3 regions of the Diaphorobacter sp. LI3 genome follow, and region 2 is predicted to be linked to each of the others. Evidence: predicted binding sites of a transcription regulator. Region 2 holds the regulator's gene; each other region holds the start of a gene.

Evidence for each region. Region 2 encodes FNR, which switches genes on or off when oxygen is low (the NO sensors DNR and NnrR bind a similar motif). Its sites were predicted from a motif close to TTGATNNNNATCAA; they were not measured.
Region 1: the regulator FNR is predicted to act here: its motif matches at 4,801-4,814, upstream of MRB47_RS01335 (hemerythrin domain-containing protein).
Region 3: the regulator FNR is predicted to act here: its motif matches at 1,766-1,779, upstream of cyoA (ubiquinol oxidase subunit II).

Annotation. Positions count from the first base shown of each region.
Region 1 is NZ_CP094346.1:284,257-290,807, reverse strand. Features, by position in the region: gene pcaB (3-carboxy-cis,cis-muconate cycloisomerase) at 1-25, opposite strand, end outside; gene MRB47_RS01360 (GntR family transcriptional regulator) at 145-879, shown strand; gene MRB47_RS01355 (dienelactone hydrolase family protein) at 928-1,617, opposite strand; gene MRB47_RS01350 (SDR family oxidoreductase) at 1,725-2,471, shown strand; gene MRB47_RS01345 (MarC family protein) at 2,471-3,109, shown strand; gene MRB47_RS01340 (GGDEF domain-containing protein) at 3,113-4,045, opposite strand; gene MRB47_RS01335 (hemerythrin domain-containing protein) at 4,225-4,731, opposite strand; gene MRB47_RS01330 (hypothetical protein) at 5,385-6,551, opposite strand, start outside.
Region 2 is NZ_CP094346.1:3,364,356-3,370,906, forward strand. Features, by position in the region: gene MRB47_RS15725 (sulfite exporter TauE/SafE family protein) at 634-1,353, opposite strand; gene hemN (oxygen-independent coproporphyrinogen III oxidase) at 1,357-2,739, opposite strand; gene fnr (fumarate/nitrate reduction transcriptional regulator Fnr) at 2,911-3,654, shown strand; gene MRB47_RS15740 (hypothetical protein) at 3,696-3,983, opposite strand; gene MRB47_RS15745 (FixH family protein) at 4,060-4,338, opposite strand; gene ccoG (cytochrome c oxidase accessory protein CcoG) at 4,400-5,842, opposite strand; gene ccoP (cytochrome-c oxidase, cbb3-type subunit III) at 5,927-6,551, opposite strand, start outside.
Region 3 is NZ_CP094346.1:1,773,992-1,780,542, forward strand. Features, by position in the region: gene cyoB (cytochrome o ubiquinol oxidase subunit I) at 1-529, opposite strand, end outside; gene cyoA (ubiquinol oxidase subunit II) at 591-1,640, opposite strand; gene MRB47_RS08240 (MFS transporter) at 1,952-3,283, shown strand; gene tolA (cell envelope integrity protein TolA) at 3,406-4,377, opposite strand; gene MRB47_RS08250 (ExbD/TolR family protein) at 4,399-4,824, opposite strand; gene tolQ (protein TolQ) at 5,004-5,705, opposite strand; gene MRB47_RS08260 (YbgC/FadM family acyl-CoA thioesterase) at 5,702-6,127, opposite strand; gene MRB47_RS08265 (pyridoxal phosphate-dependent aminotransferase) at 6,148-6,551, opposite strand, start outside.

The DNA.
Region 1 (6,551 bases), 1.1 Mb from region 2:
TGCTGGAGACGGGGCTGAAGGACATGGGAGCGGCTTGGAGTGGGTGGACATACATCGAACATATAAATATGTTCGAACAAATTAAATGTAGATATGTTCGAACAAACAAGAATCAGGAATAACCCTGAGCCGTTGCCGCACGCCATGACCAAGACCACCTATGCCGACCTGGCCCGCGACCTGGCCGAGGCCATCACGGCCGGCACCTACCCCGTGGGTTCGCTGCTTCCCACCGAATTCGAGCTGTGCGAGACGCACGGCCTGAGCCGCTATGCGGTGCGCAAGGCACTGGACGAGTTGCAGGAGCTGGGGCTGATCTCCCGGCGCAAGAACGTGGGCACGCGCGTGGAGGCCACGCGGCCGGCGGCGGGGTTCACACAGTCCATCGCCACGGTGGACGAGCTGGCCCAGTTCGGCGCCCGGCACGTGCGCGTCGTCCGCGGCACCAAGCGGCTGGTGGCCGACCTGGCCCTGGCCAAGGAGCTGGACTGCCCCGGCGGCACGCGCTGGCTGCACATCTCCAGCCTGCGCATGGAGGACGCCACGCCCGCGGCACGCCCCATCTGCTGGACCGACGTGTACGTGGATGCGGCCTTCGGCGACATCGACGGCCTGGTGCGCGAGTCGCCCGAGACCCTGATCAGCTCCTTGATCGAGGCGCGCTACGGGCGCGCCATCACCCGCATCCGCCAGGAGGTGGATGCGATCCTCATGCCCGCGGGGCTGGCCGGCGAGCTGCAGGCGGAGGTGGGCTCGGCCGCGCTGCGCATCACGCGGCGCTATTACGACGCGGCGGGAGAACTGCTGGAGATTTCACGCTCCATCCATCCCGCCAGCCGCTTCACCTTCTCGATGGAGATGAGCCGCAGCAGGGAATAGCCCCGGCCGCCCGGAGGCGCTGGAGGCCGGTGGGAGCTGCAACCGCGATCAGCCCACGTGCTCGGCCAGGAAGGCCAGCGTGCGCTCGCGCGCGGTCTGGGCGGCGGCCTCGTCGTAGCTGCCGCGGTGGTCGCAATTGAAGCCGTGGTCGGCGGGGTACACGTGCACCTGCGCCTCGGGGTGGGCCTGGGCGAAGGCCCGTACGCTGTCCTGCGTGATCCAGTGGTCGCGCTCGCCGAAATGCGCCAGCACCGGCACGCGCGGCTGGCGCGCGGCCTCGGCGGCCGAGGTGACGCCGCCGCCGTAGTAGGGCACGGCGGCGGACAGGCCATCGAGCAGACAGGCCGCGCGCCAGGCCAGCAGCCCGCCCCAGCAGTAGCCCACCACGCCGACCTTGTCGCCGCCCTGGCGCGCCGCGTAGTCGATGGCTGCCTGGATGTCGGGCAGCACGCCCGGCGCGGGCAGGCCCTCCACCGCGGCCTTGAGCGCCATGCCGGCCTGCATGTCCTGGGGGCCGTAGCCCAGGTCCACGTCCTTTTGCACGCGCGCGAAGGTGGACGGCGCCACCGCCAGGTAGCCGCGCGCGGCATACCCGTCGGCCACGGCGCGGATATGGGCGTTGACGCCGAATATCTCCTGCAGCACCACCACCGCGCCGCGCGGCGCGCCGTCGGTGCGCGCCACCCAGGCGGGGGCCGTGAATCCGTCGCTGGCGGTAAGGTCCACCCACTGTCCCATGTCGTGTCTCCTGACGCGTTGAGCGAAGGGAGTGCAGGCGCGTGGACGATACGCGTCAGCGCCGCAAACCTGTTCCAATGCGCCATTCTTGCAGGAGTCACCCGTACATGGACAAGATTGTTCTGATCACAGGCGGCAGCCGGGGCATCGGCGCTGCCGCCGCCTTATTGGCCGCGCAGCGCGGCTGGGCCGTGGCCATCAACTACCTGCGCCACGCCGAAGCCGCGAACGGCGTGGTGCGCCAGATCGAGGCCGCGGGCGGGCGCGCCATCGCCGTGCAGGCCGATGTGGCGGTGGAGGCCGACGTAGTGACTCTGTTCGAGACCGTGGACCACCGCCTGGGGCGCCTCACGGCACTGGTGAACAACGCGGGCGTGGTGGACCGCCCTGCCCGCGTGGACGAGATGCACGGCGAGCGCCTGCGGCGCATGTTCAGCATCAACGTGCTGGGCGCCTTCTACTGCGTGCGCGAGGCGGTGCTGCGCATGAGCACGCGCCATGGCGGTGCTGGTGGCAGCATCGTCAACGTGTCCAGCATCGCGGCCCGGCTGGGTGCACCCCATCAGTACGTGGACTATGCGGCGTCCAAGGGCGCGCTGGACACGCTCACCATAGGCCTGGCGCACGAGGTGGGCGGCGAGGGCATCCGCGTGAATGCCGTGCGCCCCGGCCTGATCGACACCGATATCCACGCCAGCGGCGGCCTGCCCCACCGCGTGCGCGACCTGGCAGGCCAGGTGCCCATGGGGCGCGGCGGCACGCCCGAGGAAGTGGCCGAGGCCATCGTGTGGCTGATGTCGGACGCGGCCAGCTACACCTCGGCCACGCTCATGGACATTGCCGGGGGCCGCTGATGGACTTGAAGCCGCTCATCACGCTGCTGGCCATCGTGAATCCATTGGCCATCGTGCCGTTCTTCATCCACTACACCAGCGGTTTCAACGCCGCGCAGCGCCGGCGCACCGTCCAGGTGGCGGCGTTCAGCGCGTTTTGCGTGATCGCGGCCTGCGCGCTCGTCGGCCTGCAGATCCTGGACTTCTTCAACATCTCGCTGCAGAGCTTCCAGGTGGGCGGGGGCATGCTGCTGCTGATCAGCGCCATGAACATGCTCAATGCGCAGCCGGCCGAGGCCAAGCCGCACACCCACGAGCTGGAGCAGGGCGCCGAGAAGGCGGCTGCGGGCAGCAGCATCGCCGTGGTGCCGCTGACCATCCCGCTGCTCACGGGGCCGGCGGCCATGTCCACCGTGGTGATCTACGCCGACCGCGCGCAGAGCATCTGGCAGCACCTGGCGCTGGTGGGCTACGGCGTGGTGGTGGGCGCGGCCACGGCGCTGTGCTTTGCACTGGCCGAGCCCATCGAGCGCGTGCTCGGCAAGACGGGCATCAACGTGATGACGCGGCTCATGGGGCTGATCCTCGCGGCGCTGGCCGTGGAGGTGATGGCCGACGGGCTGAGCAAGCTGTTTCCGGTGCTGGCCGCGCGTTCATAGCGGTCAGGCCGTGGCCTCGATGCGGTTGCGCCCCGCGTGCTTGGCACGGTAAAGGCAGCGGTCCACCGTTTCCAGGAACCGCTTGGAGTCATCCTGCGTGCCGGGCAGAGCCGTGCCCATGCCCACGCTCACCGTGAGCTGCTGGCCCAGGGGCGAAGCCGCATGGACGATACCGGCGTGGGCCACCTCCTGCATGCAGCGCTGCGCCACCGCGCGCGCGGAAGATGCGTCCGCGCCGGGCAGCAGCAGCACGAACTCCTCGCCGCCGTAGCGCGCCAGGCAGTCGCGCGGGCGGTGGGCGGCCTGCTGCAGCGCGCGGGCCACGCGCCGCAGGCACTCGTCGCCCTCCACGTGGCCGTACTGGTCGTTGTAGCTCTTGAAGAAATCCACATCGAACATCAGCAGCGACAGCGGCTCGCCGGTGCGCTGCGCCTCCTGCCATTCGCGCTCGTACACCGCGTCGAACTTGCGGCGGTTGTTCACACCCGTGAGCCCGTCGCGGAATGACAGTTCCTGCAGCTCCTGCTGCAGTTGCAGCAGCTGGTGTTCGTTCTGCTTGCGCTCGGTGATGTCGAACATGAAGCCCACGAGCGACACCACATTGCCCTGCAAGTCGCGCACCACATGCACCACGTCGCGGATCCACACGTAATCCCCGCCTGTGGTGAGCGCGCGGTAGTCCGCCTCGTGGTCCACGCCCGACTGGGATTGCGAAATGCAGAAGTTGACCACCCGGTCCCGGTCGTCGGGGTGCATGCGGTCGGCCCAATCCTGCACGGTGCGCCAGCTGGTGGGCGCCCAGCCCAGCAGGTCCTCGATCTGCGGCCCGATGTAGGCAAAGGTCGCCGTGGCCCAGTCGATCTTCCACGGAATGGCGCGCGTGGATTCGAGCAGGGTGCGATAGAGCGCGCTTTCGGGTGGTTCATGCGGCGTCATGGGGGCTCCGGCTGGCCGTGAAAACGCAGCAAGCTTAGCAGGGCGACGCGACAGCAACCGTGGCGGGCGCGGGACGCCACGCCGCGCCACTCCGGCACAACCTGTCGCCAAGCGCCACACGCACCCGGCGCGGCGCCGCACCGCCCCAGTTTTGCAGTTCTGCTGAGCTGGCCGATCGTTCAAGCCGCGGCGGCGGGCTGGGCGGATGTGTCATCACCCGAAGAGCAGGCCCCACCGCAGCCATGGATCAGATCGTCGGGCAGCGCGCCCGGCGTCTGCACGCTGCCCGTGGCGGGATCGAAGCCCACGCGGCGCAGGTGCTGGGCGAGGGACGCGTCCATGGCGTCCGTATGCTGGGGGAACCATACGGCCAGCTCTGCAGCCATCTCGCGCAGGACATGCAGCTCGCCCTGGCGCGCGCGGTCGGTGCCCTCGCGCATGATCTTGAGCACCACCTGGTGCTGCGTGCTGTGGCAGTTGCCCGCGGCAAAGCGGGTGGCCTGCATCCAGCGGTCCTCCTGGGCGAAGTGAGCGTCGGTGTGCGCCACTAGGTCTTCCCAGGCACCGATGAGCGCCGCGTCATCGGCGCTCTCCACGGCCTGCAGCAGTGCCACGAATTCCTGGTGCGTGTGGTCCATCTGCGGCAGATCCAGTGCGAGTTCCTCGGACCATTGCAATGCGGCCATGGGCGGTCTTTCCTTCCTGTGCGGCGTTGTGAAGCGGCGCGAGCTTAAGAAAAACCGCCACCGGCGGTATTGACACATGTCATGTCGGCGCCGCTGGTGGGGGACAAAAAAAGCCCCGCCAGAGGCCTAGCCGTTCCGTTAAGGTGTTGCTAAGCCCTTGATTCAAGCCCCTCTGCTTCGGCACGAGGGGCTTCGTTTCTTTGGTCGCTATAAGGGACATGCTGAATTTCAAGCCCCTTTCCCTAGGCGTCGCGCTCGTGTGTGCCGCCAGCTTCCTCACTGCCTGCAACGACGAGCCCGCTCCGGACTTCAGGGGCAGCACTCCCGTGGCATACGGCAATCGGACTGTCTCTCTGAGCGTTGAGGCTTGGCGAGACAATGGCAGCCAGCCTTGTCGTGTCCTTATCAGAGGCGCTGAAGTAACAAATTGGGTCAAACCAACCGGTATTCTGCCGCGGATGACCCTAGCCCCGGCAGTAGTGCTGGCCTGCACAGGGCGGAGCCCGTACCTTTCCTCGGTGAGCGGCGAGGGTGAAGGGGGTGTAGCCGAATGGGAAGAGTCCTCGGGGCCTGAATCGGGAGCCCCCCTCTCTGTCTACCAAGTGCGAGTGAGCTCCCTGACTGCGGACCAAGCTCACCTCGAACTACGGGTCCTACGCGGCAAGTGACTCGCTTGCGTGAGCCACGGGGCCGGAGGGCTTGAGCGACCGAGCGGCAGGCGCGCGGCGTCTTTCGGGCGGTTCGGGAGTGAAATAGATGATGTCTTCGGGCGCTATGGGTCCGCGCGCCAGCCCCAGCCGCATTGCCGGCGTTTTCCCGTCCCGGCCAACCTCGCAGTAGTTGAAGTACGTCCGGAAGATGCCGAGCACCTTCACCAGGACTTCGGGGTTGTAGGCGCTCTTCCCGAACCAGAGACGTCGGTCGGTGTTGGCGCTGGCCACCGCGCGTTCTGCCAGCGTGAGGCCTCGCCGGACCTGCATAAAGAAGCGGTCGACAGCGGTAAGGGTGGCTTTCAGGTGCAGTAGCGCCTGGTGGCTAAGCTGGAGCCGACGCTTGTCCGGTTCGGTTTCGACCGGGTCGATATCGGTCAGCCAGCAAACGGATTTCTCAGGCTCACGCATCTCCGATATGGGATGGCGGAACCAGCGGTCCCCCCACTTGCCGATGGCAACCATGCGCGCCAGTTCTTCCTCGGCAGCCAGAAGTTCTGCAGCCTCAGGGGTTACCCCGTATTTCTCCGCTAAGCGCGCCAGACGCCGCTTGGTTGCACCAACCAGCGCGCGCTTCATGTCCACTGACATATCTTTGAGCACCTTGACATAGAAAGCGTCAGCCGTCCGGTCCAGAACCCTTTTCGGCACGGCCGTCAGAATGGCCGCACGTATGCCCGACTCCTGGTCTGTGAAGAAGCGAATCTTCTTGGCACGGCAGAGCAGTCGAGTGACAAGCTGGATGTGGGCGTACATCACCACTTGCTCATGCAGCAGCATGCCCTTTACGGGGGCACGGGATGAGTTCGCGGGGCCTTCACCATCTTCTATATCGGGGCGACCTAAGGCTGCGTCGTACGTCTCTTCGATGACCGATTCCATAGGCTTTCGGGAGGTACCTCCGCGAGGCGCCGCCCTCTCAGCCGCAGCATTCCAATCAGCCGGTAGCCAGACTCTCGCGTAGCGGCGAAACGCTCTGGCAAGTGCATGGTCGCCAAAGCGAACCATGTCCTTCTCTACGTCAGCAGAGTCCAGCGCAGGGTCAAAGTTGACGTTGACCCCGAACACATAGCCCGTAGCCTGGTCGGCCGTTGCAATGGACAGCAAAAG
Region 2 (6,551 bases):
GTAAAAGCCTGGCCCCTGGCTGCACACGGGCGGCCCACTACAATGAACATGTCTGCGGTGCTGCCGGGCTTTATATTTCCTTGAACCAATGCTCATTGAGCACGGGCTTGGTACATCGCCCGGTGAGCGTGATCATCTCGCGTCAGATGAACCCAACGCCTGGCTGCCCTCGCCCACCTGAACCCCCGGTTCAGGATGCCGGTCCGGTGGCATTCGCAGACACCTTTTCTCCGGTAATCGCTTGCGCCCTCGCTCCGGGTGAGTGCCAGCGACCTCAATACCTGCTCAGAAAATCCGGCGCTCCGCGGCCAGCGCGCGCAACCCACCCATCTGCAAGGCACAGAGCAGACCTTGGTAGTCGTCGCACCGATGCCAAATATCCTGGCGTGGTTCGGGCGTTTCCCAGTCCTTCGGCAATCTCACTGAAACGCAACGCGCGCCCCAGACGCACGATGGCGCATCCAGTAAGGCAGCGATGCGTAGCTGGATTTCTCCACGTCGATGAGAACAGACTCGTCACTTCCGCTGGTAGAGATCTGACAGCGATCCGTCACGCCTGAGCGTCTCAGTGTGCACCATTCGCTTGCCACGGCATGCTTCGCGGAGCCGCTGTGGTTCCACAAAACGCTGTTTTCAGGGCACGCACCACGGCGCCGGCTGCCCATGGACAACGTCCATCCACAGCGCCCATGCACCCAGGGAAAAAAGCACACCACCTGCCAGCCGAGACCCCCACGCCCCACCCTTCACGCCGATCCAAGCGCGAATGCGGCCAAAAGTCCACGGCCCCAGCACCAGCCATACACCGCTTCCTACGCCAAACAGGACCATGCACAAGGCTCCGCGGAGCACGCTTCCGCTGAGAGCGGCAGTCAACAGTGCGGTATACAGAAGGCCGCATGGCAGGAGCGCCCAGGCCACACCCGCGGTCAGGAGCCCGCCAGGCCGAGAGACCAAGGGCTTGACCTTCGCCCAGGCAGCACGCCCCGCCCGCTCAACCCACAAGGGCTGCTGCGCTTGCACCATCATCATCCCGCCCCACGCGAGGATGAGCACGTGCATCAGCGTCCAAAGGGGGCGCAATGCCGAGGTGCTTTGCCCCAGCCATGCGAGTTGCTCCATGGCCAGCGCAACCACCGCCCCTGCGGCGCCGTAACCGATCAGGCGCCCCACGTGAAACTGCGCTACCCGTTGGAAGATTCCGCGACGGGACGCCCATTGAATGGTTTGGGTGGCGTCCGGCGTGCCACCCAGCCCCGTAAGCGCCGCGCAGGGAACAGAACACATCGCCAAACAGTGTGCCCCTCCCATCAGCCCCATCAGGAAGGCCGTCGTGGCCAGCGCCCACAGCATGGGTCAAATAATCCGGGAAAAGCGAGCGCGGTTGCGGTCAGCCTGTAGATACTTGTCGAACACCATGGCCACGCCGCGCACGAAATACCACCCCATGGGCGTGACTTCAACGCCCTCATCGCTGATTTTCACCAAGCCCTGAGCCGCCATTTCTTGCAGTTGCTGTAATTCCGCATCGAAATAACTGCGGAAATCAATCAGCCAGGACTGTTCCAACGGCTCAAACAGCAATTCACCTTGGCACATCAACGCCATGATGACTGCGCGGCGCACTAAGTCGTCCTTGGTCAACGCCAGCCCGCGCACCACAGGCAAATGCCCCTGGTTAATGCAGTCGTAATACTCGTCCAGCGTTTTCACATTTTGGCTGTAAGTAGCGCCCACGCGCCCGATGGCAGAAACACCCAGACCAATCAGGTCGCAATCGGGCTGCGTGCTATAGCCTTGGAAGTTGCGGTGCAGCCTGCCTTGCCGCTTGGCCACCGCCAGCGCATCGTCTGGCAGAGCGAAATGGTCCATGCCCACGTAGACGTAGCCGGCTTCCTGGAACACATCAAGTGACCGGGCCAACATGGACACCTTGGCCGAAGCCATGGGCAACTCGGCCGTGATGATGCGTCGCTGCGATTTGAAGCGTTCTGGCAAGTGAGCGTACGCATACAGCGCGATCCGGTCTGGCCGCAACTCGGCTACCTGCTCCAAGGTGCGATCAAACGACTCCGGTGTCTGGCGCGGCAGCCCGTAGATCAAATCCACGTTCACCGATTCAAACCCGAGCTTCCGAGCCGCATCGACCAACGCGAACACCTTTTCGGCAGGCTGAATGCGGTGCACGGCCTTTTGTACTTCAGGGTCGAAATCCTGCACGCCAAAGCTCAGGCGATTGAAACCCAGCTCCGCCAACAATCCCAGCCGCGCTTCATCCACGGTCCGGGGGTCCACTTCTATGGAGTACTCCCCCCCCGGAACGAGGACGAAACTGCGCCTCAGCATGCCCATCAGTTCGCGCAAACCGTCATCCGTCAGAAAAGTAGGCGTGCCTCCGCCGAAATGCAGCTGGCTCACATGCTGACCCACACCGCAGTGCGCCGTATGCAGGTCGATCTCACGGCTGAGGTAACGCAAGTAGACCTCTGCCCGCTCTGGATGCCGGGTAATGATCTTGTTACACGCGCAGTAATAGCACAGCGATTCACAAAACGGGATGTGGACATAAAGCGACAAAGGCATCGCCTTGGCTACCGAACCCACGCGACGCTGCTGCAGCGCAAGGATGTATTCCCGCTCGCCAAAAGCCTCGACAAAACGATCAGCAGTCGGATAAGAGGTGTAGCGCGGCCCTGGGACGTCAAAACGACGCAGGAGCTCTGTTGTAACAACGGTCATGACGGGATTCCTTGCACTTTCATATCACTGTGCCGTAGAGTCCCCCATGAGTCCTTGACGTTGATCAAGCGCCCATAAGGTCCTTGTGGCGACAATTTGACTTCGGCTCAAAGTCGTCCAACGGCCTACGGCATTCCATGTCTCCCAGCCGTTCAGAGGTAAGCTCAAGCCATGAACAGGGTTCCCATGCATACGAATCTCCAGACCATCAAAGTTGCCTGCTCAAACTGCAATCTGCGTGAGCTGTGCATGCCCGTGGGTCTGGACGACCAGCAACTCAAGCGCATCGATGACATTGTTGCTGTACGACGCAAGATCAAGCGTGGCGGCACGCTTTTCCGGAACGGTGAACCCTTCACATCCCTTTTTGCCATCCGCACCGGATTCTTCAAGACCTGTGTCGCCACCGAAGACGGTCGCGATCAAGTGACGGGTTTTCAAATGGCGGGCGAGATCATCGGCCTGGATGGCATCGTGAGCGACCGCCACACTTGCGATGCGGTGGCGCTTGAAGACGCCGAAGTATGCGTCATGCCCTTCGACCGTATTGAAGAGTTGTCGCGCGAAGTAACGGCACTACAGCACCATGTGCACAAGATCATGAGCCGCGAGATTGTTCGTGAGCATGGGGTCATGCTGTTGCTGGGGAGTATGCGTGCCGAGGAACGCCTTGCCGCATTCCTGTTGAATCTCGTACAACGCTTGCATGCCCGGGGTTTCTCACAATCCGAATTGGTGCTGCGCATGACACGCGAAGAGATCGGCAGCTACCTGGGATTGAAACTGGAAACCGTCAGCCGCACGTTTTCCAAGTTCGTGGAAGAAGGTATTGTGGAAGTAAAACAGCGCCATGTGCGCATCGTCGATACCGATGCGCTGAAGCGCATTGTCAACAGCCAGCAAGCCTGCCATTAAGCCTCGGTTTTTTGTTCATTCATAACTGATCGGCGGAAAGATCAGGAAACGTATTTGGCGCAATCAGCCGGCCGCGCCCCTTTGGGCACGGGGCAGCGATTCAACTCAAAGGGCGAGAGTGACAACAGCGTCGTCAATGCGCTGGAAGCCATGAGTACGACCCAGAACGTGAAGAAGGCGATGGTATACACACCTTCGCGCGAGAGATGCAGGGGTTGATCAAACCACTGCAGCGCTTCTGGATCCACGAAGGCGAACACTACCATTTCCATGACGCCCGCCATCAAAAAGGCCGGCCACGCGATCCACATCAATCGTTGCATCCACATTCGCCCATCTCCTAGCAAGTGTAGTTGACAGCCTAGCATCTGTTCTCCGGCATGCAAAGAGGACTCGCCCTGCCGGTCAGCGCGGTTGATCCTCCAGCGGAGTAGCTGCATGGTTGCGCCCCTTCATGGCAGGCGTCATGTCGCCCCCAGACTCCTTCAGGGTCTCGTTGATGTTCAAGCCCCGTTGGTAATAGTCTTCCGCGATGACGGGGTCGGGTTGGCTCACGGCCAGCCAGAGGGTCACGAAGCCCGCAATGATGACAATCACCGGCCCCGCGATGACAAGCCAGACATGGCCAAACGTCCACCAAGGCTTTCCTGCGTCTTCCAGATTCATGGGGGAATTACTCGACATTTATACCAACTCCTCGCTCGTTTATGAGCACAGCTTGTTCATTTGCATTCCACGACCGCCTTCAGCGGGGTACAAGGAACACGGATTTCTCTGCCACTTGGGCTTTATCACCCTGCGCTTGAATATCGAAATACACCGTATGCGATCCAGGAGATGCTGAGCCATACGGAATTTGAAGACGGACAACCACCCATCGCGATTCCGCCGGTCCAATGTCAATTGCGGTCTCGGACGCCACTTCCAGCCCTTCCATACCGTGGGCGCTGATGGTGTAGCGCTGCGCCCCCTCCGTGGCGTTCATGATCTGCAGCCGGTAGATATTTTCCAGCTTGCCTCCCGCCACGATGCGCGAGAGCGCAGCGCGGTCGCGCACGATGTCCACCTTCAACGGGGTGCGTACCACCAAGCTGGCCAGCATGCCAATGCACAACACCACCAGCACCGCTGAATAGAACAACACACGGGGTCGCAGCACGCGTTTGAGCATTTGCGATTGGGTCCAGTGGTTCTTGACGCCGTTCTGCGTCGAGAAGCGAATCAGCCCGCGCGGATACTTCATCTTATCCATCACGGTATTGCAAGCGTCCACGCAGAGACCGCAACCAATGCATTCGTATTGCAGTCCGTTGCGAATATCGATACCCGTTGGGCAGACCTGGACACACAGCGTGCAATCGATGCAGTCACCCAGTCCCGCAGCTTTGTGATCTACGGTCTTGTTACGGGGCCCGCGAGGCTCGCCGCGCTCGGGATCGTAAGAGACGACCAGCGTGTCCCTGTCGAACATTGCGCTTTGGAAACGCGCATAAGGGCACATGTATTTGCACACCTGCTCGCGCAGGAATCCTGCGTTGCCGTACGTGGCCAACCCATAGAAGATCACCCAGAATATCTGCCACCCTCCTTGCAGGGCCAGCAACTCTTCCCCCAGCTCGCGAATCGGAACGAAATAGCCCACGAAGGTGAAGCCGGTCCAGAACGCGACCGCAATCCAAATGGCTTGCTTGACAGTTTTTTTCCAGATCTTCTCAAATGTCCACGGACCATTGTCCAGGCGCATACGGGCACTGCGGTCGCCTTCGACTTTGTGCTCGATCCACATGAACATTTCCGTGTATACGGTCTGGGGACAGGAGAAGCCGCACCACAGGCGTCCCGCCACTGCGGTAAACAGAAAAAGCGACAGCGCGGAAATAATCAGCAAACCCGTCAGATAAATGAAGTCCTGCGGGTAAAGCACCAAACCAAAAATATAGAAACGGCGTGCTCCGAGGTCAAAGAGCACCATTTGGCGCTGGCCCCACTCCAGCCATGGCAGGCCATAGAAAACCAGCTGTGTCAGAAACACCATCGCCCAACGCCAACGGGCGAACACTCCACTTATCGAGCGTGGATAAATTTTCTTTTGCGCCTCATAGAGCGAAATGACCTCGGTCTGCGAACTTTCGGCCCCCACTGGCGTGATAGGAATCACCTTACGGGGCTGACCTTCGGCTGGCTTCATGGTGGAATCTCAAAAAGGAAGTGCAACTTCCAAAACGCAAAACGGCCGGCGCCCCTCGACGGGGAGCCGGCCGCACAGGGAGCATCAGCGCGGGGCGCCGGCCTTATTGGACAAACCCCAGACGTATGCCGTCAACACCTTGATCTGTGCATCGGTCAACTTGCCCGTTTGGGCAGGCATCTCGTTGGTCTTGCCATTGTTGATCATAGCGGTGATGGCAGCTTCGCCCCAGCCATGCAGCCAGATGTCATCCGTCAGATTAGGGGCACCCAGGGCCACATTGCCTTTGCCGTCCATCCCGTGGCATGCAGCGCACGCAGTGAACTTCGACTTGCCCAGAGACGCCTTCAGGGAGTCATGCGGGCTTCCCGACAGGCTCAGGACATAGTGGGCGAGGTTGCGCACATCTTCCGGCGAGCCCACGGCGGCCGCCATGGGAGGCATGACGCCAATGCGCCCATCGTGGATGGTCTTCTGGATCTGATCAGGCGCACCGCCGTGCAGCCAGTCACCGTCGGCCAGGTTGGGGAAGCCCTTGCTGCCGCGGGCATCGGAACCATGACACTGCGCGCAGTTGTTCATGAACAGACGCTCACCAATTGCCATGGCCGCTGTGTCGGCCGCCATCTCTTGGGGCTGCATGGCCTCGAACCGCGCATACAGGGGCTGCAACTCTGCGTTAGCCTTGTCCACTTCGGCTTGGTACTCG
Region 3 (6,551 bases), 1.6 Mb from region 2:
ACTCGCCCAGGAACAGCGAGATCATCACCAGCACGGCGCCGCCGGTGGTCATCCAGAAGCTGAAGTTGTTCAGGAAGGGAAACGACACGTCGCGCGCGCCGATCTGCAGCGGCACGAGGTAGTTCATCAGGCCCGTGACGAAGGGCATGGCCACGAAGAAGATCATGATCACGCCGTGGGCCGTGAAGATCTGGTCGTAGTGGTGCGGCGGCAGGTAGCCCATGCTCTCGCCCACAGCCATGGCCTGCTGCAGGCGCATCATCACCGCGTCGGCGAAGCCGCGCAGGAACATGACCAGGCCCAGGATCATGTACATGATGCCGATCTTCTTGTGGTCGATGGAGCAGATCCAGTCGCGCCACAGCGGGCCCCACAGGCGGAACTTGGTGAGGCCGGCCAGCATCACGATGCCACCCAGGACCACCGCGATGAAGGTCCACAGCACGATGGGCTCGTGCGCCATCGGGATCGAGTCCCAGGTGATGCGGCCCAACAGCCAGTGGGCTGGGGTAGTTTGTTCAGACAACATATCGAATCTCTTGGCTAATGGGCCCGGCGCCGGCTTGGCGCCCGCGTCGGGTCCGTCAAATTCACTGTTGGGTGGTGGCCTCGGGGAGGGCGGCTGCGGGCTGCAGCGCGGCCAGGATCTGTGGCGCGTTGCCGGCGGTGCATACGTCCTGCGGCAGCGTCAGACCGTTGGCTTTGACGAAGGCTTCGCCGCCGAGCGCGTCGATGGCCATCATGTCGTGCATGCACATCTGCCCGTCTTCCACGCAGCGGTTGAGCACCTTGCCGTACAGGCCGTCTTCCACGGTGGAAAAGCGCTGCACGGGGTCGCGCTGGCTGGGCTTGGCCAGTTGCAGGTAGGTGGTCTTGTCCAGGGGCTTGCCTTCAGTCTTGGCCTTGTCCACCCACTGGGCGAACTCGGCATCGCTCAGGCCGTGGAACTTGAAGGTCATGCCGGAGAAGCCGGGGCCGCTGTAGTGCGAGGCGAGGCCATGGAACACGCCGGGCTTGTTGATGATGGCGTTCAGCTCGGTCTGCATGCCAGGCATGGCGTAGATCATGCCGGCCAGGTCGGGCACGTAGAACGCGTTCATGGTCGACGTGGCGGTGAGCTTGAACAGGATCGGGCGGTCCACTGGCGCGGCCACCTCGTTCACCGTGGCAATGCCCTGCTCGGGGTAGAAGAACAGCCACTTCCAGTCCATGGCCACCACCTGTACTTCCAGCGGTTTGACGTCGGCGGCCAGCGCGCGCTGGGCGTCGATGCGGTCCAGAGGGCGGTAGGGGTCCAGCTTGTGGGTAGCGATCCAGGTCAGCGCGCCCAGGGCAATGATGATCATCAGCGGCACGCTCCAGATCACCAGCTCCAGCGAGGTGGAGTGGTGCCAGTCGGGGTCGTACTCGGCGTCGGTGTTGCCCTGGCGGTACTTCCAGGCGAACAGCAGCGTCAGCAGGATCACCGGCACGATGACGATCAGCATCAGCACCGTGGCAGTCACCACCAGGTTGCCCTGCTGGGCAGCGATATCACCCGCCGGGTTTAATACGACGGCCTTGCTGCAACCAGCCAGGCTGGCTGCGGCCAAAGCCGCGGCGAGCCAGGTGGGCCCGCGGAGTTTCTTCAGTTGGAGCATTGCTAGGCGTGTCAAAAAGCGTGCACGGCCTTGCGTCGCGCGGGCGGGCGCGGCGCTAGGTGTAAACGCGAATTACTGGACGGAGACGAATGTAATACGCCTAGCGCATTTGTCGATTGGACATTTTGTCCAGGGTCAAACTTATGGCGTGATGGCAGGCCGGATGCGGCCTGCAGGCGCGACCATGGCGGCGCGGATGGCCGACTGGGCGTGAGGGTTTTCCCGCGCGGGACGTCAGTGTAAGCGTACTTGTTGACCGCGGGGCTTGCGTGTAGAACGGAGCTGTGTCTGCAAAGCCAAGGAGTACGGTCATGAGTAGCGGTTCCGTCGCATACCCCGTTTACGGCCCCGAGAGCGCGGCATCGCTGTCGCGCGCGCACACCGACGAAGACGTCACCCCGGGCGAGATCGCCGTGGGCGTGATCATCGGGCGCGCGTCGGAGTATTTCGACTTCTTCGTATTCGGGATCGCTTGCGTGCTGGTCTTCCCGTCGCTGTTGTTCCCCTTCATGTCGCGGCTGGACGGCACGCTCATGGCCTTTGCCATCTTTGCCATCGCCTTCATCGCCCGGCCGCTGGGCACCGCCATCTCCATGGCCGTGCAGCGGCGCTGGGGGCGCGGCACCAAGCTGACGCTGGCGCTGTTCCTGCTGGGCGGCTGTACGGTGAGCATGGCCTTCCTGCCCAGCTACCAGGTGGCGGGGCTGGCAGCCGCCGGGGCGCTGGCGGTGCTGCGCTTCGGCCAGGGGCTGGCGCTGGGCGGCTCCTGGGACGGGCTACCGTCGCTGCTGGCGATGGCGGCACCGCCGGAGCGCCGCGGCTGGTATTCCATGGTGGGGCAACTGGGCGCGCCCGTAGGGTTTGCATTGGCCGCCGGGTTGTTCGCCTACCTGTACGGCAGCCTCTCCAGCGAAGAATTCCTGGCCTGGGGCTGGCGCTACCCGTTCTGCGTGGCCTTTGCGATCAACGTGGTGGCGCTGTTTGCGCGGCTGCGCCTGGTGGTGGGGCAGTCCTATGCCGAATTGCTGCAAGAGAAGGAACTGGAGCCCGTGGGCGTGGCCCGCGTGATGCGCGAAGAGGGGAGCAATGTGGTGCTGGGCGCCTTTGCGGCACTGGCCAGCTTCGCACTCTTTCACGTGGTGACGGTGTTCTCGCTGTCGTGGTTCGCCCTGTTCTCCGACCGCTCCATGGCCGAGGTGCTGTGCGTGCAGATCGCCGGCGCATTCCTGGCCATCGGCGCGGTGGTGGTGTCGGGGCGGTTGGCCGACCGCATGGGCCGGCGCAACCTGCTGGGCTCCATGGCCGTGCTGATTGGCCTGTTCAGCCTGGCCACACCCTGGCTGCTGGGCGGTGGCGCGGTGGGCGGCACGGTGTTCCTGCTGCTGGGCTTCGTGCTGCTGGGCCTGTCGTACGGCCAGGCATCGGGCACGGTGACGGCCAACTTCTCCACCCTGCACCGCTACACCGGGGCGGCACTGTCGTCCGACCTGGCCTGGCTGATCGGCGCGGCCTTCGCGCCGTTGGTGGCTCTGGGGTTGTCGGCACGTTTCGGGCTGGGGGCGGTGACGCTGTATCTGCTGTCGGGCGTGGTCTGCACACTCGGCGCGTTGCGTATCAATCGCCTCATCGAGCAGCGCAGCTGAGTTCGACTGGCTGTCGGCTGTTCTCGAAAATGATAGCTGCCGGCGCTTGCTGCAACTAGGGTTCACAGTGTTTTCAATGTGAAACCCTTGAGGGACAAGCGCAGGCAGCTCTCTTTTTTGCTTCAGTCGCGCGGGCGGAAGCCGATCACCAGGGACGACGGCACGCGGCCGTCCACGTCGCGTGGCAGGGTTTCCGTGCGGTGCAGCGCACGAATCACCGCGTCGTCCCACGCCTTGTTGCCGCTGGACTGGGTGATGCGCGCGCCGACGATGGTGCCGTCCGGAGCGGCGCGCACCTCGACCTCGGCGCGCGGGTTGCCCGAGATGGTGTCGGGATAGACGATGTTGGGGCGTACCTTGGCGGCCACCTTGCCACCGTAGCTGCCCGAGGGGCCGGAGCTGCGCTGCGCGGTGCCCGTGGCGGTCTCGCCGCCCGTGGCGCCTGCCAGCCCCTGCATGCGGCGCAGGTTCTCCTGGCGGCGCGCCTCGGCCTCCTTGGCTTCACGGGCTTCCTCGGCCTTGCGGCGCTTGTCCTCGGCCAGCTTCTTCTGTTTGTCCTGCTCGGCCTTGGCGGCCTTCTCCTTCTCGGCCTTTTCGCGTTCGGCTTTCTCGCGCTCGGCCTTTTGCTGCGCCAGCAGGCGTTCCTTCTTCTCCTGCTCCAGCCGCTCGCGGCGCTCTTCTTCCTTGCGCTCGCGTTCGCGCTTCTCGCGCTCCAGTTGCTGTTCGCGCTTTTTCTTTTCTTCTTCCAGGCGCTTCTTCTGCTGCTGCAGGGCGATATCGGCCTCGCGCGTGTCGGCTTGCTCCGGACGCGGTGGTGGCGGTGGAGGCGGCGGTGCGGGCGCGGGCTCTGGTGCGGGGGTAGGGGCCGGAGCAGGGGGTAGGGGCGGCTCCACGGCGCGCGGCGCCGCTTGCTGGGGGACGGCAGACCAGAGTTCGGCCTCCACCGCCGGTTGGTCGGAACTGCTCTTCCAGTTCACGCCCCAGGTCAGCGCGCCGATCAGCGCGGCATGGGCGAGTACCGCCAGGGCGATGGCCCGCATGCGTCCGGGCGGGCGGGGCGGGGCAAACTGGTCGCGGTCGTTCGTGGCGTGCATTAGATCGTGTGAAAGTTCTCGTCAGCCGCCGCTCTTCACCGCCAGGGCGACGCGTGCCACGCCCGCCTGTTGCAGCGCAGACATGGCCTTCATCACCGCGTCGTACGACACGTTCTTGTCGGCGCTGATGAGCACGGGTGTGTCCTCTGGCTGGTCCTTGAGCCAGTTCTTGGCGGTGGCGCCCAGGTTTTGCAGCGGCACGGTGCGTTCGTTGCCGTCGGCCTTGAAGCGGATGCTGCCGTCCTTGTCGACGATGACGTCCGCGCGCGTCTTGGGCACCTTGGCGCCTTTGCCCACGGAAGGCACGTTCACCGAACTGGGCGTGAGCATGGGCGCGGTCACCATGAAGATGATGAGCAGCACCAGCATCACGTCGATGAACGGCACCATGTTGATTTCGTTCATGGAGCGGCGGCGGGTGCCGCTGCGTGAGGCCATGGCAGGCATTTCAGTTCTCCATTGCGCTGAGCAGTGCGCGCTGTGGATAAAACGGACGTGTCCGATGCCAGCAGACGCCGCGCAAGGGCCGTCTCGCCGCGCTGAGCAATCGATCCCCTTTCCCGCAGTGCGTAGCGCTGCGAGAGAAGGGGGAAGCCGCGCAGCGGCTCAGGGGGATGTCCTTCATCTCAATGCCCCGAGGGGGACGCGGGGTGTGCGCCCAGGTTGCGCTGCAGGATGTTGGAGAACTCCTCGATGAAGGTCTCCTGGTGCGTCGCCACGCGGTCGATGTCGCGTGCGAAGCGGTTGTACGCAATCACGGCGGGAATGGCGGCAAACAGGCCGATGGCGGTGGCCACCAGCGCTTCGGCGATGCCGGGCGCCACCGTGGCGAGCGTTACCTGCTCCATGCCGGCGAAACCGGTGAAGGCGTGCATGATGCCCCAGACGGTGCCGAACAGGCCCACATAGGGCGACACCGAGGCCACCGAGCCGAGGAACGAGAGGCTGGACTCGATCACGTCCATCTCGCGCTGGAAGCTCGCGCGCATGGCGCGGCGCGCGCCGTCCAGCAGTGTGCCGGGGTCGCTGATGCGGCGTTCCCGCAGCTTTTGGTATTCGCGCATGCCGCTGGCGAAGATGCGCTCCATCGGGCCCGCGCTCTTGGCGTTGTGCGTGGCGCTGGCGTACAGGTCGTTCAGGCTGGTGCCCGACCAGAAGTCGCGCTCGAAGTCTTCGTTCAGGGCCTTCACGCGCTTGAGTGCGAACAGCTTGCGGAAGATGGCGGCCCAGCTGGCCACGGAAACCGCGAGCAGCAGCAGCATCACCAGCTGCACCACCCAGCTGGCATTGAGCACCAGGCTCAAGATGGACATGTCTTGGGAATTCATGATGAGGAGAGTCGTTCCAAAAGGGACCCCGGAATGCGTGCAGGGCGCATGGTGGCGGCATCCACCCAGCCGATGCGGATGGTGCCTTCGCACAGCAGTGCGGGGGGAGAGTCGGGGATCATCTGCTCTGGTTTCAAGAGCGCCTGCTGCTCGATTGTGAGCGAAGCGCGGCCCCCTTCGCGCAGGCTGGCGGTAACAATCAGTTCATCGTCCAGGCGGGCGGGGCGCAGGTAGCGCAGGCGTGCGTCGGTTACGACAAACATGCCGCCCGTGAGTTCCCGCAATCGTTGCTGGCCCAGGTCCCGCGAGCGCAGCCACTCGGTCCGCGCGCGCTCGAAGAACTTGAGATAGTTGGCATAGAACACGATGCCGCCGGCATCGGTGTCTTCCCAGTAAATGCGAACGGGCCACTCGAAAGCCATGCTGGCACGCCTGGATGGGGTCAGCCGATCAGGCGCTGCAGGCGCGCCACCGCTTCCTGCAACTGCGCCATGGAGTTGGCCGTGGAAAAGCGCACGAAGCGTTGGGTGTCGGCCGTGCCGAAGTCGCGCCCCGGCGTGATGGCCAGGTGGGCACGGCGCATCAGCTCGTAGGCGAAGTCCCAGCTGCCGGCGACGCCCAGGCGCTCGGCGGCCTGCGTGCAGTCGGCCCAGGCGTAGAAGGCGCCATCGGGCTGCACCGGCACCGTGAGGCCCAGGGCATCGAGTGCGGGGATGAAGTAGTCTCGCCGCGCCTTGAACTCTGCGCGGCGGCGTTCGTACTCGGCGATGCTGTCCGGCTCGAAGCAGGCCAGCGCCGCATGCTGCGACACCGTGCTGGCGCAGATGAACAGGTTCTGCGCCAGAC